Regions from separate parts of the Nocardioides sp. SRI_004 genome, predicted to be linked through region 2. Evidence: riboswitches for the same ligand, from Rfam matches in the RefSeq annotation. Region 2 holds a riboswitch; the other holds the start of a gene.
What was found. A riboswitch is a leader RNA that binds a small molecule or an ion and turns the genes downstream of it on or off. The one in region 2 is predicted to bind glycine.

Region 1 (7,368 bases), on a different contig from region 2:
CCGACGACCCGCTCATCACCGTGCACGAGGCCAACGCCGCCGACGCGATCGACGGGCTCGGCGACGACCTCGACCTCGCCGTCCTCACCGTGCCGCCGCCGCGGCACCTGAGCAGCGCGCCGGTCGCCCGGCTGCCCGTGTGGGCCTACGTCCGCGCCGACCACCCGTACGCCGGCCGGTCCGCCGTACCCGTCGCCGAGCTCGCCGACGAGCGGCTGATCACGCTCGAGCCCGGTGCCCGACCGCGCACCCTGCTCGACGAGGCGCTCGCCCGCGCCGGTGCGGCGGCCTCCGAGGTGATCGCCTGCAGCAACCCCCAGGTCGCGCAGGCCCTGGCCGCCGCCGGCCGCGGCATCGCCGTCGTCTCCGACGACCCGCGCTTCGACCTCGAGCGCACCCTCGTCCTCGACGACGCGGGCGCGCCACTGACCCTCACCCTCGTCGCGGCCTGGGATCCCCGGCACCACGCGGCGACCGTGCTGGCCGGGCTGGCCGAGCGGCTGGAGGCGTTCTGCAGCGAGCGGTACCCGCCGCTGGCCGGGTAGTGCCTCGCCTCGTCAGCACTCGATGACATTGACGGCGAGACCTCCGCGCGAGGTCTCCTTGTACTTCACGTGCATGTCGCGACCGGTGTCGCGCATGGTCCTGATCGCCTTGTCCAGCGACACCTTGTGGTGGCCGGTCCCGTTGATCGCCAACCGGGCGGCGTTGATCGCCTTCACCGAGGCGATCGCGTTGCGCTCGATGCAGGGGATCTGCACCAGCCCGCCGATCGGGTCGCAGGTCAACCCGAGGTTGTGCTCGATGCCCACCTCGGCGGCGTTCTCGACCTGGGTCGGCGTCCCGCCGAGCACCTCGCACAGCGCACCGGCGGCCATCGCGCAGGCCGACCCGACCTCGCCCTGGCAGCCGACCTCGGCGCCCGAGATCGAGGCGTTCTCCTTGAACAGGATCCCGACGGCGGCGGCGGTGAGCAGGAAGCGCACCACCCCGTCGTCGTCCGCGCCCCGGACGAAGCGCACGTAGTAGTGCAGCACCGCCGGGATGATCCCCGCCGCGCCGTTGGTGGGCGCGGTGACGACGCGACCACCCGAGGCGTTCTCCTCGTTCACCGCGAGCGCGAACAGGTTGACCCAGTCGATGACGTCGAGCGGGTCGCCGCCCTCGGCCCGGGCGCAGAGGTCGGCGTGCAGGCCCGGCGCGCGGCGCGGCACCTTCAGCCCGCCGGGGAGCAGGCCCTCGGCGCTGCAGCCGGCGCGGACGCACTCCTGCATGACCGCCCAGATCTCCAGCAGCCCGGCGCGCACCTCGTCCTCGCTGCGCCACGACAGCTCGTTGGCGAGCATCACGTCGCTGACCCGCAGCCCGGTCTCCTCGCAGATGGCGAGCAGCTGGGCGCCGGTGGTGAAGGGGTACCGGACCTCCGTCCGGTCCACCACCACGCGGTCGGCACCGACCGCGTCCTCGTCGACGACGAACCCACCGCCGACCGAGTAGTAGGTCCGCTCGCGGAAGGCACCCTCGATGCCGTACGCCGTGAAGGTCATCCCGTTCGGGTGCGCGGGCAGCGAGCGGCGCCGGTGCAGCACGAGGTCCTCGGCGGCGTCGAAGCGGACGGTCCGCCTGCCGGCGAGGTCGATCGCCCCGTCGCGTCGTACGACGTCGAGCCGGCCGCGCGCGGCGGCGACGTCCACGGTCGCCGGCAGCTCCCCCTCGAGCCCGAGCACGACGGCGCCCTCCGAGCCGTGGCCGTGCCCGGTCGCCCCCAGCGACCCGAACAGCTCGGCCTTCACCCGTACGGTCGCATCGAGGAGCCTGTCGTGGACGAGGCCGTCGACGAAGGTCTTCGCGGCGCGCATCGGCCCCACCGTGTGTGACGACGACGGACCGATGCCGATGGAGTAGAGGTCGAAGGTGCTCAGGGGCACGACGCGACCTCCCGCTCGAGCACCTCAGGCCTCGAGCAGCGCGTCGTACGCGGCAGCGTCGAGCAGGTCGACGGTGGCGGTCACCTTGACGACGAGGAGCCAGCCGCGGCCGAAGGGGTCGCTGTTGACCAGGCTCGGGTCGCCGTCGACGTCCTCGTTGACCTCGACGACCTCGCCGGTCACCGGCGAGTAGAGGTCGCTGACGGACTTGGTGGACTCGAGCTCGCCGCAGGTCTGGCCCGCGGTGACGGTGTCGCCGACGGCCGGCAGGTCGACGTACACGATGTCGCCGAGAGCGTCGGCGGCGTAGGCCGTCACGCCGACACGCGCGGTGTCGCCGTCGAGGGCGACCCACTCGTGCTCGGCGGAGTACTGGAGGTTCGTGGGGTTGCTCATCGTCTTCTCCTCGAGGTGGGTCAGCGGTTGCGGGTGTAGAAGGGGAGCTCGACGACGTCGGCGTCCTCGAGGGAGCCGCGCAGCAAGACGGAGACCCGGGTGCCGGGCGCCGCGAGGTGCGGCGGCACGTAGGCCATCGCGACCGGCTTCTCCAGCGTCGGCGACGGCGCGCCGCTGGTGACCTCGCCGACCTCGGCGCCGGTGGCCGGGTCGACGACCGGGTAGCCCGCGCGCGGCGAGCGGCGGCCGGTGGAGACCAGCCCGACGAGCACGCGCTCCGGGCCCTGCTCCTTGCGCTTCGCGAGCGCCTCGTGCCCGACGAAGCCGTCCGGCTTGTCGAGGACGACGACCCGGCCCAGGTTGGCCTCGTACGGCGTCGTGTCGCGGCTCAGCTCGTGGCCGTAGAGCGGCATCCCCGCCTCCAGGCGCAGCGTGTCGCGGCAGGCGAGGCCCGCGGGGACGAGGCCGTGCGGCTCCCCCGCCTGCTGCAGCGCGGCCCAGACGGCCTCCGCGTCGGACGGCCGGCAGTAGACCTCGAAGCCGTCCTCGCCGGTGTAGCCCGTCCGCGCGAGCAGCACCTCGACTGCGCCGTCAGGGGCAGCGACCGTGCCGGCGTCGATGGCGTAGTACCTCAGCGACGGCACGTCGAGCTCGGTCAGCTCCGCGACGATCGCGGCCGACGCCGGGCCCTGGACCGCCAGCAGCGCCCACTCCTCCGACGTGTCGCGGACCTCGACGTCGTACCCGTCGGCGCCGGCGGCCACCTCGGGGGCGACGACGGCGACATTGCTGGCGTTCGCGACGACGAGGTAGTGCTCCTCGGCGAGGCGGTAGACGACGAGGTCGTCGATGATCCCGCCGTCCTCGGCGCAGATCATCGAGTAGCGGGCGCGGCCGACGCCGATCGCCGACGGACGACCGACGAGGGCGTGGTCGAGCGCGGCGCCGGCACCCGGGCCGGTCAGCTCGATCTCGCCCATGTGGGTGAGGTCGAAGAGGCCCGCCGTCGTGCGCACGGCCCGGTGCTCGGCGAGCTCCGAGCTGTAGCGGACCGGCATCTGCCAGCCGGCGAAGTCCGTGAAGTTGGCGCCCAGTGCGGTGTGGACCGCGTGCAGCGGGGTGGTGCGCGGGGTGGGGTCGTTCGTTGCCATGCGGAGGCTCCCGGGGTCGAGGGTGCACGGCACCCTGCTGGTCTGCCTCCCCGCTCTGTCATGGGTGCCTGAGAGCTTCACCGCGACGAGCGGCTTGCACCGTGGGCGCAGGACATGGGTCCTGTCTTTCCAGAGTTGCCTCGCCGCGCAGTGATGGGGCCTGAGAGTTTCTCGGGGAGAGTTGCTCCTACGGCGCCCCGTCGCGACCCATCGGGTCAGGCGGGGTCTCTCCTGCTGCGGCTTCGAACGGCCGGTGTGGAGTTGTGTGCGGCGAGGCTACAGGTCGTGGCCGCCCGGGTCCCATTCCCCTCCGGCGCGGACGGCACGCCTGCGTCAGCCGATGCTGGCGCCGCCGTCGACGTAGAGCGTCTGGCCAGTGACGTACGACGACTCGTCGGCCGACAGGAAGGTGACCGCGGCCGCGATGTCGTCCGGCTGACCGACCCGCCTGACCGGGACGGCGTCGGCGTTGAGGCGGCGGAACTCGTCGACGTCCATCTTCAGCCGGGCCGCGGTGGCGTCGGTCATCTCGGTCGCGATGAAGCCCGGCGCGACCGCGTTGACGTTGATCCCGAACGGGCCCAGCTCGATGCCCAGGGTGCGGGTGAAGCCCTGCACGCCCATCTTCGCGGCCGAGTAGTTGGCCTGCCCCCGGTTGCCCAGCGCCGAGATCGAGGAGATGTTCACGACCTTGCCGTACTTCTGCTCCACGAAGTGCTTCTGCGCGGCCTTGGTCATCAAGAACGCACCCTTGAGGTGCACCCCCATCACCAGGTCCCAGTCCTCCTCGGTCATCTTGAACAGGAGGTTGTCGCGGGTGATGCCCGCGTTGTTCACCAGGACGTGGATCCCACCGAGCTCGGTGACGACCCGCTCGATGGCGGCGTCGACCGACGCGCCGTCGGAGACGTTGGCGCCCACGCCGATGGCCTTCGCGCCCTCGGTGAGCGGCAGCTTCGCGGCGGCCTCGGCGGCCGCGGTCTCGTCGAGGTCGACGATCGCGACCGACGCGCCCTCCTCGGCGAACCGGGTGGCGGTGCCGAACCCGATCCCGCGCGCTGCTCCGGTGATGACGGCGACTCGCCCGTCGAAACGACCCATGGTGGTGCTTCCTCTCGTTGGTGGTGGCGGCCGGTCGAGGTCGACTCAGCCGAGGCGGACCAGCGTCTTGCCGGTCGTGCGGCCCGCGAGCATGTCCGCCATCGCGCGCGGGGCCTGCTCGAGGCCGTCGTAGACGGTCTCGGGTGCGACCAGCCGGCCGTCGCGGATCCAGCCGGCCATCCGTTGCTGCATCTCCTCGAGCAGGTCGAGGTGCAGGCTGCCGCGGAAGCCGGACAGCGTCAGGTGCTTGGCGGTCGCGAGGAAGATGTTGCGCGGACCGGTGGGCTCCGACTCGTAGTCCGAGATCGAGCCGCACAGGGCGATGCGCCCGTGCATGGTCATCGCGTCGAGCGCCGCCTCGAGGTGCTCGCCGCCGACGTTGTCGAAGTACAGGTCGATGCCCTCGGGGGCCAGGCGTGCCAGCGCCTCCCCCAACGGCTCGGACCGGTGGTTGAACGCCGCGACGCCCAGGTCGTCGCGCAGCCAGGCGACCTTCTCGTCCGATCCGGCGCTCGCGACCACCCGGTGGCCGAGGTTGCGGGCGATCTGGACGACCAGGGAGCCGACGGCTCCGGCGGCCGCCGACACCCACAGGACCCGCCCGCCGCTGAGGCCGTCGACGACCGCGAGGCCGGCGTACGCCGTCAGGCCCATCGGCCCGAGCGGCCCGAGGAAGTGCTGGTGCGGCGCGTCGCCCGGGTCGAGCACGCGCAGCGTCCCGACGCCGTTCATGGCGCTCTCGCCCGCGCGCACCACGGCGTGCTCCCGCCAGCCCAGGGAGTGCCAGACGACGTCGCCCGGCTCGAACCCGTCGGCCCGGGACGCGACGACCTCACCGATCGTGAGGACGCCGTCCATCGGCGCGTGCAGGTCGAAGGCGGTGAAGTAGCCGTCGGGTGCCGCGGGACGCAGCCGGAGCCTCATCCCGGGGTCGACGGAGGTCCAGGTGTTGCGGACCAGCACCGAGCCTGCGGCGAGCTGGTCGGGGTCGGGGAGCTCGACGGGGACGACCTCGAAGTGCTCGGGCCCGACCTCGCCCCGCGGGTGGGCAGCGACCTGCAGCGCACGGCTCTTCATGTCTCTCCTCGGCACTCGGTGTGTGGACACCCGCGACTGTACTGAACTAAATTCAGTTTATGAAGACTCCGATGATGTCGGCTTGGCGCTGGACCGGGACCGGACGTCCGCTCCAGCTCCACGAGGTCCCGGTGCCCGCTCCCGGTCCCGACGAGGTGTTGGTGCGCGTGCGCGCTGCTGGCATGTGCCACTCGGACGTGGGCGAGCTCGACGAGCCCTCATGGGCCGTGAACATCACGCGCAACCCGATCACCCTCGGGCACGAGATCGCCGGCGAGGTCGTCGCCGTCGGCACGGATGTCACCGGCTGGACGACGGGCCAGCGGGTCGGCGTCCATCCGCAGGGCAGCACCGTTCCCGGCTACAGCCGCGACGGCGGCTACGCGAGCCACCACCTGGCCCCGGCCGGTGACCTCGTCGCGGTGCCCGACGGGCTGAGCGACGAGCTCGCCGCCACCGGCACCGACGCCGGCATGACGTCGTACCACGCGGTCGCGGTGGTCGGCGGCGTCCGCGCGGGCAGCCGCGTCGGCGTCATCGGCCTCGGGGGCCTCGGCCAGCTCGGCGCCCAGCTCGCCGTCCACCTCGGCGCCGAGGTCCACGGAGCCGACACGAGTACGGCGGCACGCTCCCTCGCGGCCGGATGGGGCCTCGCCGGGCTCCACGAGCGGGCCGAGGACCTGCGCGGCCTCGGCCTCGACGTCGTCATCGACTTCGCGGGCTTCGGCACGACCACCGAGGCGGCCGTGCAGGCGATCCGCGTCGGCGGCGACGTCGTGATGGTCGGCCTGGGCGCCGAGCACACCACGCTGACCACCGCCGACGTCATCCACCAGAAGGCACGGATCCACGGCTCGTCGGGCGGCACCCGCGACGACATCGCCGCGGTCTACCAGCACCTGGCCAGCGGCGCGCTGGCACCGACCGTCGAGCGGATCGGCTTCGACGACGTCCCGCGCGGGATCGAGCGCCTGCGCGCCGGCGACGTACGGGGGCGGCTGGTCGTCGTGTTCGAGGGCGGGCAGCACGATGGGCGCTGAGTCCGGGCCGGCACGACGACAGCGGTGGCCCGCCCGCGTCTACGGCACCGGCGCCGAGCCCGACTACCGATTCTCCCTCGCGAACGAGCGGACGTTCCTCGCGTGGCTGCGGACGTCGATGGCCCTGGTGGCCGGTGCCGTCGCGCTCGACGCCTTCGCGACGGGCTATCCCCGGCCGGTCGTCCAGGCAGTCGCCGGGGCTCTGGTGGCGCTGGGCGGAGCGGGCGCAGTCCTGGCGTGGGCACGCTGGAGTGCGGGCGAACGTGCCATTCGGAGAGGCGAGCCGCTCCCCGGGTTCCGGGCCGGGGCCGCCGCCTGCGCCGTCCTGGTGGCCGTGGCCACGACCGCCGCGTTCCTGGTGCTGGTGCGGTGAGCGACCCTCCACGGGATCCGGGCCTCCAGGCGGAGCGCACCCGCCTCGCCGGCACGCGGACGATGCTCAGCACCGGCGCCGCAACGCTGGCTCTGCTCCACCTGACCGCCCCCTCCGCGCCCATCGGGCCGGTCCTGCTGGCGGCCGTCGCACTGGCGGCCTCGACCGGAGCCGCTCCCCTGCTGCGGGACTCGACCGGGGTGCGCCTGGCGGCCCAGTCACTCACCGCCGTCATGATCGCCGCCTGCGCGTTGGTCACCGTCGTTCGCGGCTGATAGCCCTCACGCCACGGGACGCACCGG
Region 2 (7,368 bases):
TTCCTCGGCAAGGCCGCGACGTTCAACCTGCTCTACGCGTTCCCGCTGCTCCTCCTCGGCGACGGCGAGGGCACGGTCGCCACCCTCGCCCAGGTCTTCGGGTGGTCGCTCGCCCTGTGGGGCGTCGGCCTGTACTGGTGGGCGGGGATCCTCTACGCCTGGCAGGTGCGCAAGCTGCTGGCGACGACCGAGCCACGATCGCGCACGGGCGAGGGATGACCACCGAGCCCGCCGCGCCGGCCGCACCCGCCGACCGGGCACGGACGCCGCTCCTGGCGCTCATCACCCAGGAGGCGATGGACCGCGACTACCAGGTCGCGGCGTCGCGGCGCGGGCCGGAGGCCCATGCACGACCGGCGCTGCGGGCCGGCGTCGTCGGCGTGGTGGCCGCGTTCGCGCTGCTGGTGACCGTCGCCGCCGTACAGACCTCGGCGAACGCGGACGTCGACCAGGAGAGCCGCAGCGCGCTGATCGGCCGGATCGAGGCCCGCCGGGCGTCGCTCGCCGACCTGCGCGACTCCGCGGCGGCGCTGCGCGAGGAGAACCTCGCCGCCGAGGACGCGCTGCGCTCGCTCGGCTCCCGGTACGCCGACGTGCAGGCCGACCACGCGAACCTCGGCGCGGTCACGGGCTTCGAGGCCGTGCGCGGCGACGGCGTGCGGCTCACCGTCGACAACTCGCCCTACGCCGCCGAGAACGAGCTGGTCCGCAGCACCGACCTGGCGACGATCGCCAACGCGCTGTGGTCCGCCGGCGCCGAGGCGATCTCCATCAACGGGCAGCGGCTGACGGGCACGGGCGCGATCAGCACCTCCGGCGACGCGATCGAGGTCAACCTCGTCGGTGTCGCGCCGCCGTACACGATCCTCGCGATCGGCGACCAGGGCTCCCTCGCGTCGCGCTTCGTCGACACGCCGAGCGGCCTGCAGTTCGTGGCGGTTGCCAACCAGTTCGGCTTCTCGTGGAAGATGGACAAGGAGGACGACCTGCGGCTGCCCGCCGCACCGGCCTCGATGCGGAAGCTCCGGTTCGTGGAGCAGAAGAAGAACCCCAAGGTCGAGGGAGGTGGCCCGCCGTGATCGCGGTGCTCGGACTGTTGGTCGGTGTGGTGCTCGGCCTGGTGTTCCAGCCCGACGTCCCGGCCGGTCTGGAGGTCTACCTGCCGATCGCGGTGGTGGCGGCGCTCGACGCCGTCTTCGGCGCCCTGCGCGCCTACCTCGACGGGATCTTCGACGACAAGGTCTTCGTCGTCTCGTTCCTCAGCAACGTGGTGATCGCCGCCGGAATCGTCTACCTCGGCGACCGGCTCGGCGTCGGCGGCCAGCTCTCGACGGGCGTGATCGTCGTGCTCGGGATCCGGATCTTCACCAACGTCGCCGCCATCCGGAGGCACGTCTTCCATGCCTGACGAGCCGCTCGACCGACTCCGGCGGGCGCTGCTGCGTCCCTCGCGCCGGCAGCTGGTCGCGGGCGTGCTCATGGCCCTGGTGGGCTTCGCCGGCGTCACCCAGATCAGGGTCACCGACACGGACGCGACGTACTCCGGCCTGCGCCAGCAGGAGCTGATCGACCTCCTCGACGGTCTCGGCGGTGCCCGCCAGCGTGCCGAGGCCGAGATCGACCGCCTGGAGGGAGTCGCCTCCGACCTGCGCGACGACACGACCAAGCGGCAGACCGCGCTCGACCAGGCCAAGGCCGAGGCTGACACGCTCAGCATCATCGCGGGCCTCGTGCCCGTGACCGGGCCCGGCGTGCGGATCACGATCACCGAGGACGAGGGCCGGGTGCGCCTGGGCTCCCTCCTCGACACCATCCAGGCGCTGCGGACCGTCGGCGCCGAGGCGATCGCCATCAACGGCACCATCCGGGTCGTGGCGCAGACCTCGCTCGAGGAGACCGAGGGCGGGTTCACCGTCGACGGCGAGCGGATCGAGGCGCCGTACGTCATCGACGCCATCGGCGAGCCCGGCGTCCTCGCCGACTCGCTGACCTTCGCCCTCGGGCCGAAGAAGCAGATCGAGAACGACGGCGGCACGATGGAGGTCAGCGAGCTCAAGGCGGTCGACATCGAAGCGGTCGCGACTCGCGCAGAGCCTCGCTACGCCCTGCCGGAGCAGGGGCAGTAGCCTTCTCGCCATGACGAACCCCGCTGACCTGAAGTACACCGTCGAGCACGAGTGGCTGCGCCAGCCCGGCGAGGCGGCGGGCTCGGTCCGCGTGGGGATCACCGACTACGCCCAAAACGCCCTCGGCGACATCGTGTACGTGTCGCTGCCCGAGGTCGGCGCGACCGTGGCTGCCGGCGACGCGTGCGGCGAGCTCGAGTCGACGAAGTCGGTCAGCGACGTCTACGCCCCGGTCTCCGGCGAGATCGTCGCCGTCAACGAGGCCCTCGACGCCACGCCCGAGCTGGTGAACAACGACCCGTACGGCGCCGGCTGGCTCTTCGAGGTCGCGCCCGCTACGCCCGACGAGCTCGACGGACTTCTCGACGCGGCCGGATACGAGGCCCAGCTCGACGGCTGATCCGGTACGTTCGTAGTACCCGTTCCGGACCCAAGGAGTTTCCAGATGCCGTTCTGCACCGCCTGTGGCCGGCAGAACCCTGACGACGCCCGCTTCTGCTCGCAGTGCGGCACCCGTCTCGTCGAGGCGGACGCGACCGCGCCGGTCGCGACGGACTCGACCGCGACGATCCAGGCCGTCTTCCCCGCCGACCGCGTGGAGACCTCGGACCGGGCGCTCAGCGCCGTCGACGCGGCCGCCGTGGACGCCCTTCCCGTCGGGCACGCGCTGCTCGTCGTACAGAAGGGTCCGGGTGCCGGCAGCAGGTTCCTGCTCGACGCCGACGAGGTGAGCGCGGGCCGCCACCCCGAGAGCGGCATCTTCCTCGACGACGTGACCGTCTCGCGCCGCCACGCGGTCTTCCGCCGGTCGGGCGACTCGTTCACCGTCGAGGACGCGGGCAGCCTCAACGGCACCTACGTCAACCGCGACCGCATCGAGAAGGCGCAGCTCAAGGACAGTGACGAGGTCCAGGTGGGCAAGTACCGCCTGGTCTTCTTCGCGGGCCACGAGAGCCACTGACCGTGGTCGCTGCCGTCGCCCGCGGCGAGCGCGAGCCCCTGCTCAACATCGGGCAGGTGCTCGACCGACTGCGCACGGACTTCGAGGACATCAGCATCCCGAAGATCCGCTTCCTCGAGTCCGAGGGGCTGATCAAGCCGGAGCGCACCCCCGCGGGCTACCGCAAGTTCTCCGAGGCCGACATCGCGCGGCTGCGCTACATCCTGCGGATGCAGCGCGACCACTACCTGCCGCTCAAGGTCATCGGCGAGCACCTCGACGCGATGGACCGCGGCCTCGAGCCGCCCGCGCCGGAGCCGGTCGTCCCGACCGTGCCGACCGTCGCCATCGGCTCCGACGGCATGCCGGCACCGGAGTCCTTCCGTCGCAGCGACAAGCTGCGGCTATCGCGCAAGGAGCTCATCAAGGTGGCCGAGATCGACGAGGCCCTCCTCGCACAGCTGGAGGAGTTCGCCCTCATCACGCCGTCGGCGACCGGGCACTACGACACCGACGCGCTGGTGATTGCGCAGACCGCCAGCGAGCTGGCGGACTTCGGCATCGAGCCCCGCCACCTGCGCGGCTTCCGGGCGGCCGCCGACCGCGAGGTCGGGCTCATCCAGCAGGTCGTCGCCCCCCGCCGCGGCCGCGACGCCGGCGCCGCCGCGCGTGCCGAGGAGGCCGTGAGCGAGATCGCCGCCCTGTCCGTGCGGCTGCACGCCACCCTGGTCAAGGCGGGCCTGCGCCGGATCTGAGGGCCGGCGGGTCGCGGGGATCCGGCGAGGCCGCGGATTGGGCAGGAACTGCAGCTCCGGGCGTTGGATTGTTGCGGTTTGGTCCCAAACCGCAACACCTGCGCGACCCCCACGCAGCCACCACTCCCACCTCATCCCACCCCGAGTAGTGTTGAGGCATGCGCGAGGTGGATGTCCTGGGAGTCCGGGTGGAGATGCCGTCCAACCAGCCCATCGTGCTGCTGCGCGAGACCGTCGGGGACCGCTACGTGCCGATCTGGATCGGCGCCGTGGAGGCCACCGCGATCGCGTTCGCCCAGCAGGGCGTCGTCCCCCCTCGACCGCTGACGCACGACCTCATGAGGGACCTGCTCGCGGCGACCGGGGGAGAGCTGTCGGAGGTGCGGATCACCGACGTGAAGGACGGCGTCTTCTTCGCGACGCTGGTCCTGGCGTCGGGTGCCGAGGTGAGCGCGCGCCCGTCGGACTCGATCGCCCTCGCCCTTCGCACCGGTACGACGATCTACTGCTCGGAGGAGGTCCTGGCCGAGGCGGGGATCTCGGCGCCGGCCGAGGAGGAGGACGAGGTCGAGGCGTTCCGGGAGTTCCTGGACCACGTCTCGCCCGAGGACTTCGAAGCAGGACAGTGACGGGAGTTCCCTCAGCCTCAAGTTGAGGCTGAGGGTTTTTGACGACACGCCCGGCGACGTCTTTGACCGGCCCGTCATCGGCGCCGTACCTTGAAGAGTCGAATGACAGCCGTGCAATGCCTGCGCGACCACCCCTTGATCACCCACCTGATCGAACCCCTGCGGAGGACCCCGTGAACGAGCAGCAGCCCGAGAAGGTCGGTCAGGACACGGCCGCGGCGACCGCTGCCGCCGAGGAGCAGGGGCTGCTCTTCACCGACGACGTCTCCCCGCTGCCGAGCGACCTGGGCTACCGCGGTCCGACCGCGTGCAACGCGGCCGGCATCACCTACCGCCAGCTCGACTACTGGGCGCGCACCGGCCTGATCGAGCCGAGCGTGCGCGGTGCCAAGGGGTCCGGCTCGCAGCGCCTCTACAGCTTCCGCGACATCCTGATCCTCAAGATCATCAAGCGCCTGCTGGACGCCGGCATCTCGCTGCAGCAGATCCGTACGGCGGTCGGGCACCTGCGTGAGCGTGGCACCGACGACCTGACCCAGGTCACGCTCATGAGCGACGGCGCCTCGGTCTACGAGTGCACCAGCAACGACGAGGTCATCGACCTCCTGCAGGGCGGCCAGGGCGTGTTCGGCATCGCCATCGGCGGTGTCTGGCGCGAGATCGAGGGCACCCTCGCCCAGCTGCCGAGCGAGAGCGCCAGCGACACCGAGCAGGCCGAGGACGTGGCCGGCGACGAGCTCGCCGCGCGTCGCGCTGCGAGGAACGCCGGCTAGGCGTTGTAACCTGTAGCTGCTGTTCATCCCGCACGGGAGAGTCAGGACACGTCGCTGACGTGGGCCTGCGCCGAAGGGGCAATTCCTCCCCGGAACCTCTCAGGCGCCCGGACCGTGCGGAGCAGGCAACTCTGGAGGCGCAGCGACGCGCCGACAGAGGGGGAGGGCTCGATCCTTTTCGATCCCGAGGAAGCCTGCCTGCTGATGAGTGCCCCCTTCGTCAACCGCCACATCGGTCCCGACAACGACCAGGTCGCGACCATGCTCGACCGTCTCGGCTACGCGTCGATCGACGCGCTCATGGACGCGGCCGTGCCGAAGTCCATCCGGTCCGGCGAGGAGCTCGACCTGCCGGCGGCCGCCGACGAGGAGACCGCCGCCGCCGAGCTGCGCGCCCTGGCCGCGGCCAACGTCCCCGGTGAGCCGATGATCGGCCTGGGCTACCACGCGACCGTGACGCCCGCCGTGATCCGCCGCAACGTGCTCGAGGACCCGAGCTGGTACACCGCCTACACGCCGTACCAGCCGGAGATCTCGCAGGGCCGCCTTGAGGCGCTCATCAACTTCCAGACGATGGTCTCCGACCTGACCGGGCTGACCACCGCCGGCTCGTCCCTGCTGGACGAGGGTACGGCGGCTGCCGAGGCCGTCGCGCTGGCGTTCCGCGCGAACCGCAAGGCCTCGGGCCCGTTCGTCGTCGACGCGGACGCGCTGCCGCAGACCATCGACGTCGTGCGCACCCGCGCCGAGGGCATCGGGATCGAGATCGTGGTCGCCGACCTCACCGAGGGCCTGCCCGAGGGCGATGTCTCCGGCGTGCTGATCCAGTACCCCGGCGCCTCCGGCCGGATCGCCGACATCAAGCCGGTCATCGACGCGGTCCACGAGCGGGGCGGCCTCGCGGTCGTCGCCGCCGACCTGCTCGCGCTGACCCTGCTCGAGGCGCCCGGCACGCTCGGCGCCGACGTCGTGGTCGGCTCGGCCCAGCGCTTCGGCGTCCCGCTGTTCTACGGCGGCCCGCACGCCGGCTTCATCAGCGTCCGCGAGGGCCTCGAGCGCCAGCTGCCCGGGCGCCTGGTCGGCGTCTCGGTCGACGCCGAGGGACGCCCGGCGTACCGGCTCGCCCTGCAGACCCGCGAGCAGCACATCCGCCGCGACAAGGCGACGTCCAACATCTGCACCGCCCAGGTGCTGCTCGCCGTGACCGCCGGCATGTACGCCGTCTACCACGGTCCGCAGGGCCTGAAGGAGATTGCGGCCGACATCCACGGCCTCGCCCGCCGGGCCGCCGCGTCCCTCGAGGCCGCCGGCATCGAGGTCGTCAACGACACCTTCTTCGACACCCTCAACGTCCGCGTCCCCGGTCGTTCCGGTGCGGTCGTCACGGCCGCCCGTGAGGCCGGCATCCACCTGCGGCCGGTCGACGGCGACACCGTCGGCATCTCGTTCGGCGAGTCCGCCGGCGAGGCCACGCTCGCCGCCGTCCTCGGTGCCTTCGGGGTGACGGAGGTGTCGGCCGAGGGCGACGCCGGGCTGCCCGAGGACCTCGAGCGGACCACGGAGTTCCTGACCCACCCGGTCTTCAACACCCATCACAACGAGACCTCGATGCTGCGCTACCTCGCGCGGCTCTCGAACCGCGACTACGCGCTCGACCGCGGCATGATCCCGCTCGGCTCCTGCACGATGAAGCTCAACGCGACCACCGAGATGGAGCCCATCTCGCTCGCCGGCTTCGCCAACCTCCACCCGTTCGTCCCGGCCGCGGACGCCGACGGCTACCGCCAGCTGATCGAGCAGCTCGAGGGCTGGCTGGCCGAGGCCACCGGCTACGACCGCGTCTCCATCCAGCCGAACGCCGGCGCGCAGGGCGAGTTCGCGGGCATGCTCGCGATCCGCAACTACCACCGCGCCAACGGCCAGGGCCAGCGCGACGTCTGCCTTATCCCGTCGTCCGCCCACGGCACCAACCCCGCCTCGGCCGTCATGGTCGGGATGAAGGTCGTCGTCGTGAAGGCGACCGACGACGGCACCGTCGACCTCGAGGACCTGCGGGCCAAGTGCGAGCAGTACTCCGAGACGCTCGCCGCGATCATGGTGACCTACCCGTCGACGCACGGCGTCTACGAGGAGACCATCACCGAG

Region 1: linked by a shared signal. The riboswitch ahead of gcvT (glycine cleavage system aminomethyltransferase GcvT) and the one ahead of gcvP (aminomethyl-transferring glycine dehydrogenase) in region 2 are both predicted to bind glycine.

The regions. Positions count from the first base shown of each region.
Region 1 covers NZ_JBYCZV010000015.1:48,238-55,605, reverse strand. The annotation lists gene AC2YHB_RS19385 (LysR family transcriptional regulator) at 1-545, shown strand, start outside; gene AC2YHB_RS19380 (L-serine ammonia-lyase) at 558-1,928, opposite strand; gene gcvH (glycine cleavage system protein GcvH) at 1,953-2,324, opposite strand; gene gcvT (glycine cleavage system aminomethyltransferase GcvT) at 2,345-3,475, opposite strand; glycine riboswitch at 3,521-3,613, opposite strand; glycine riboswitch at 3,614-3,720, opposite strand; gene AC2YHB_RS19365 (SDR family NAD(P)-dependent oxidoreductase) at 3,809-4,576, opposite strand; gene AC2YHB_RS19360 (NADP-dependent oxidoreductase) at 4,622-5,653, opposite strand; gene AC2YHB_RS19355 (zinc-binding dehydrogenase) at 5,713-6,693, shown strand; gene AC2YHB_RS19350 (YidH family protein) at 6,683-7,066, shown strand; gene AC2YHB_RS19345 (DUF202 domain-containing protein) at 7,063-7,341, shown strand; gene AC2YHB_RS19340 (DUF1254 domain-containing protein) at 7,348-7,368, opposite strand, start outside.
Region 2 covers NZ_JBYCZV010000004.1:293,074-300,441, reverse strand. The annotation lists gene clsA (cardiolipin synthase ClsA) at 1-219, shown strand, start outside; gene AC2YHB_RS07370 (DUF881 domain-containing protein) at 216-1,079, shown strand; gene AC2YHB_RS07365 (small basic family protein) at 1,076-1,408, shown strand; gene AC2YHB_RS07360 (DUF881 domain-containing protein) at 1,401-2,126, shown strand; gene gcvH (glycine cleavage system protein GcvH) at 2,137-2,526, shown strand; gene AC2YHB_RS07350 (FHA domain-containing protein) at 2,572-3,087, shown strand; gene ftsR (transcriptional regulator FtsR) at 3,090-3,821, shown strand; gene AC2YHB_RS07340 (bifunctional nuclease family protein) at 3,980-4,450, shown strand; gene AC2YHB_RS07335 (MerR family transcriptional regulator) at 4,624-5,223, shown strand; glycine riboswitch at 5,247-5,348, shown strand; gene gcvP (aminomethyl-transferring glycine dehydrogenase) at 5,428-7,368, shown strand, end outside.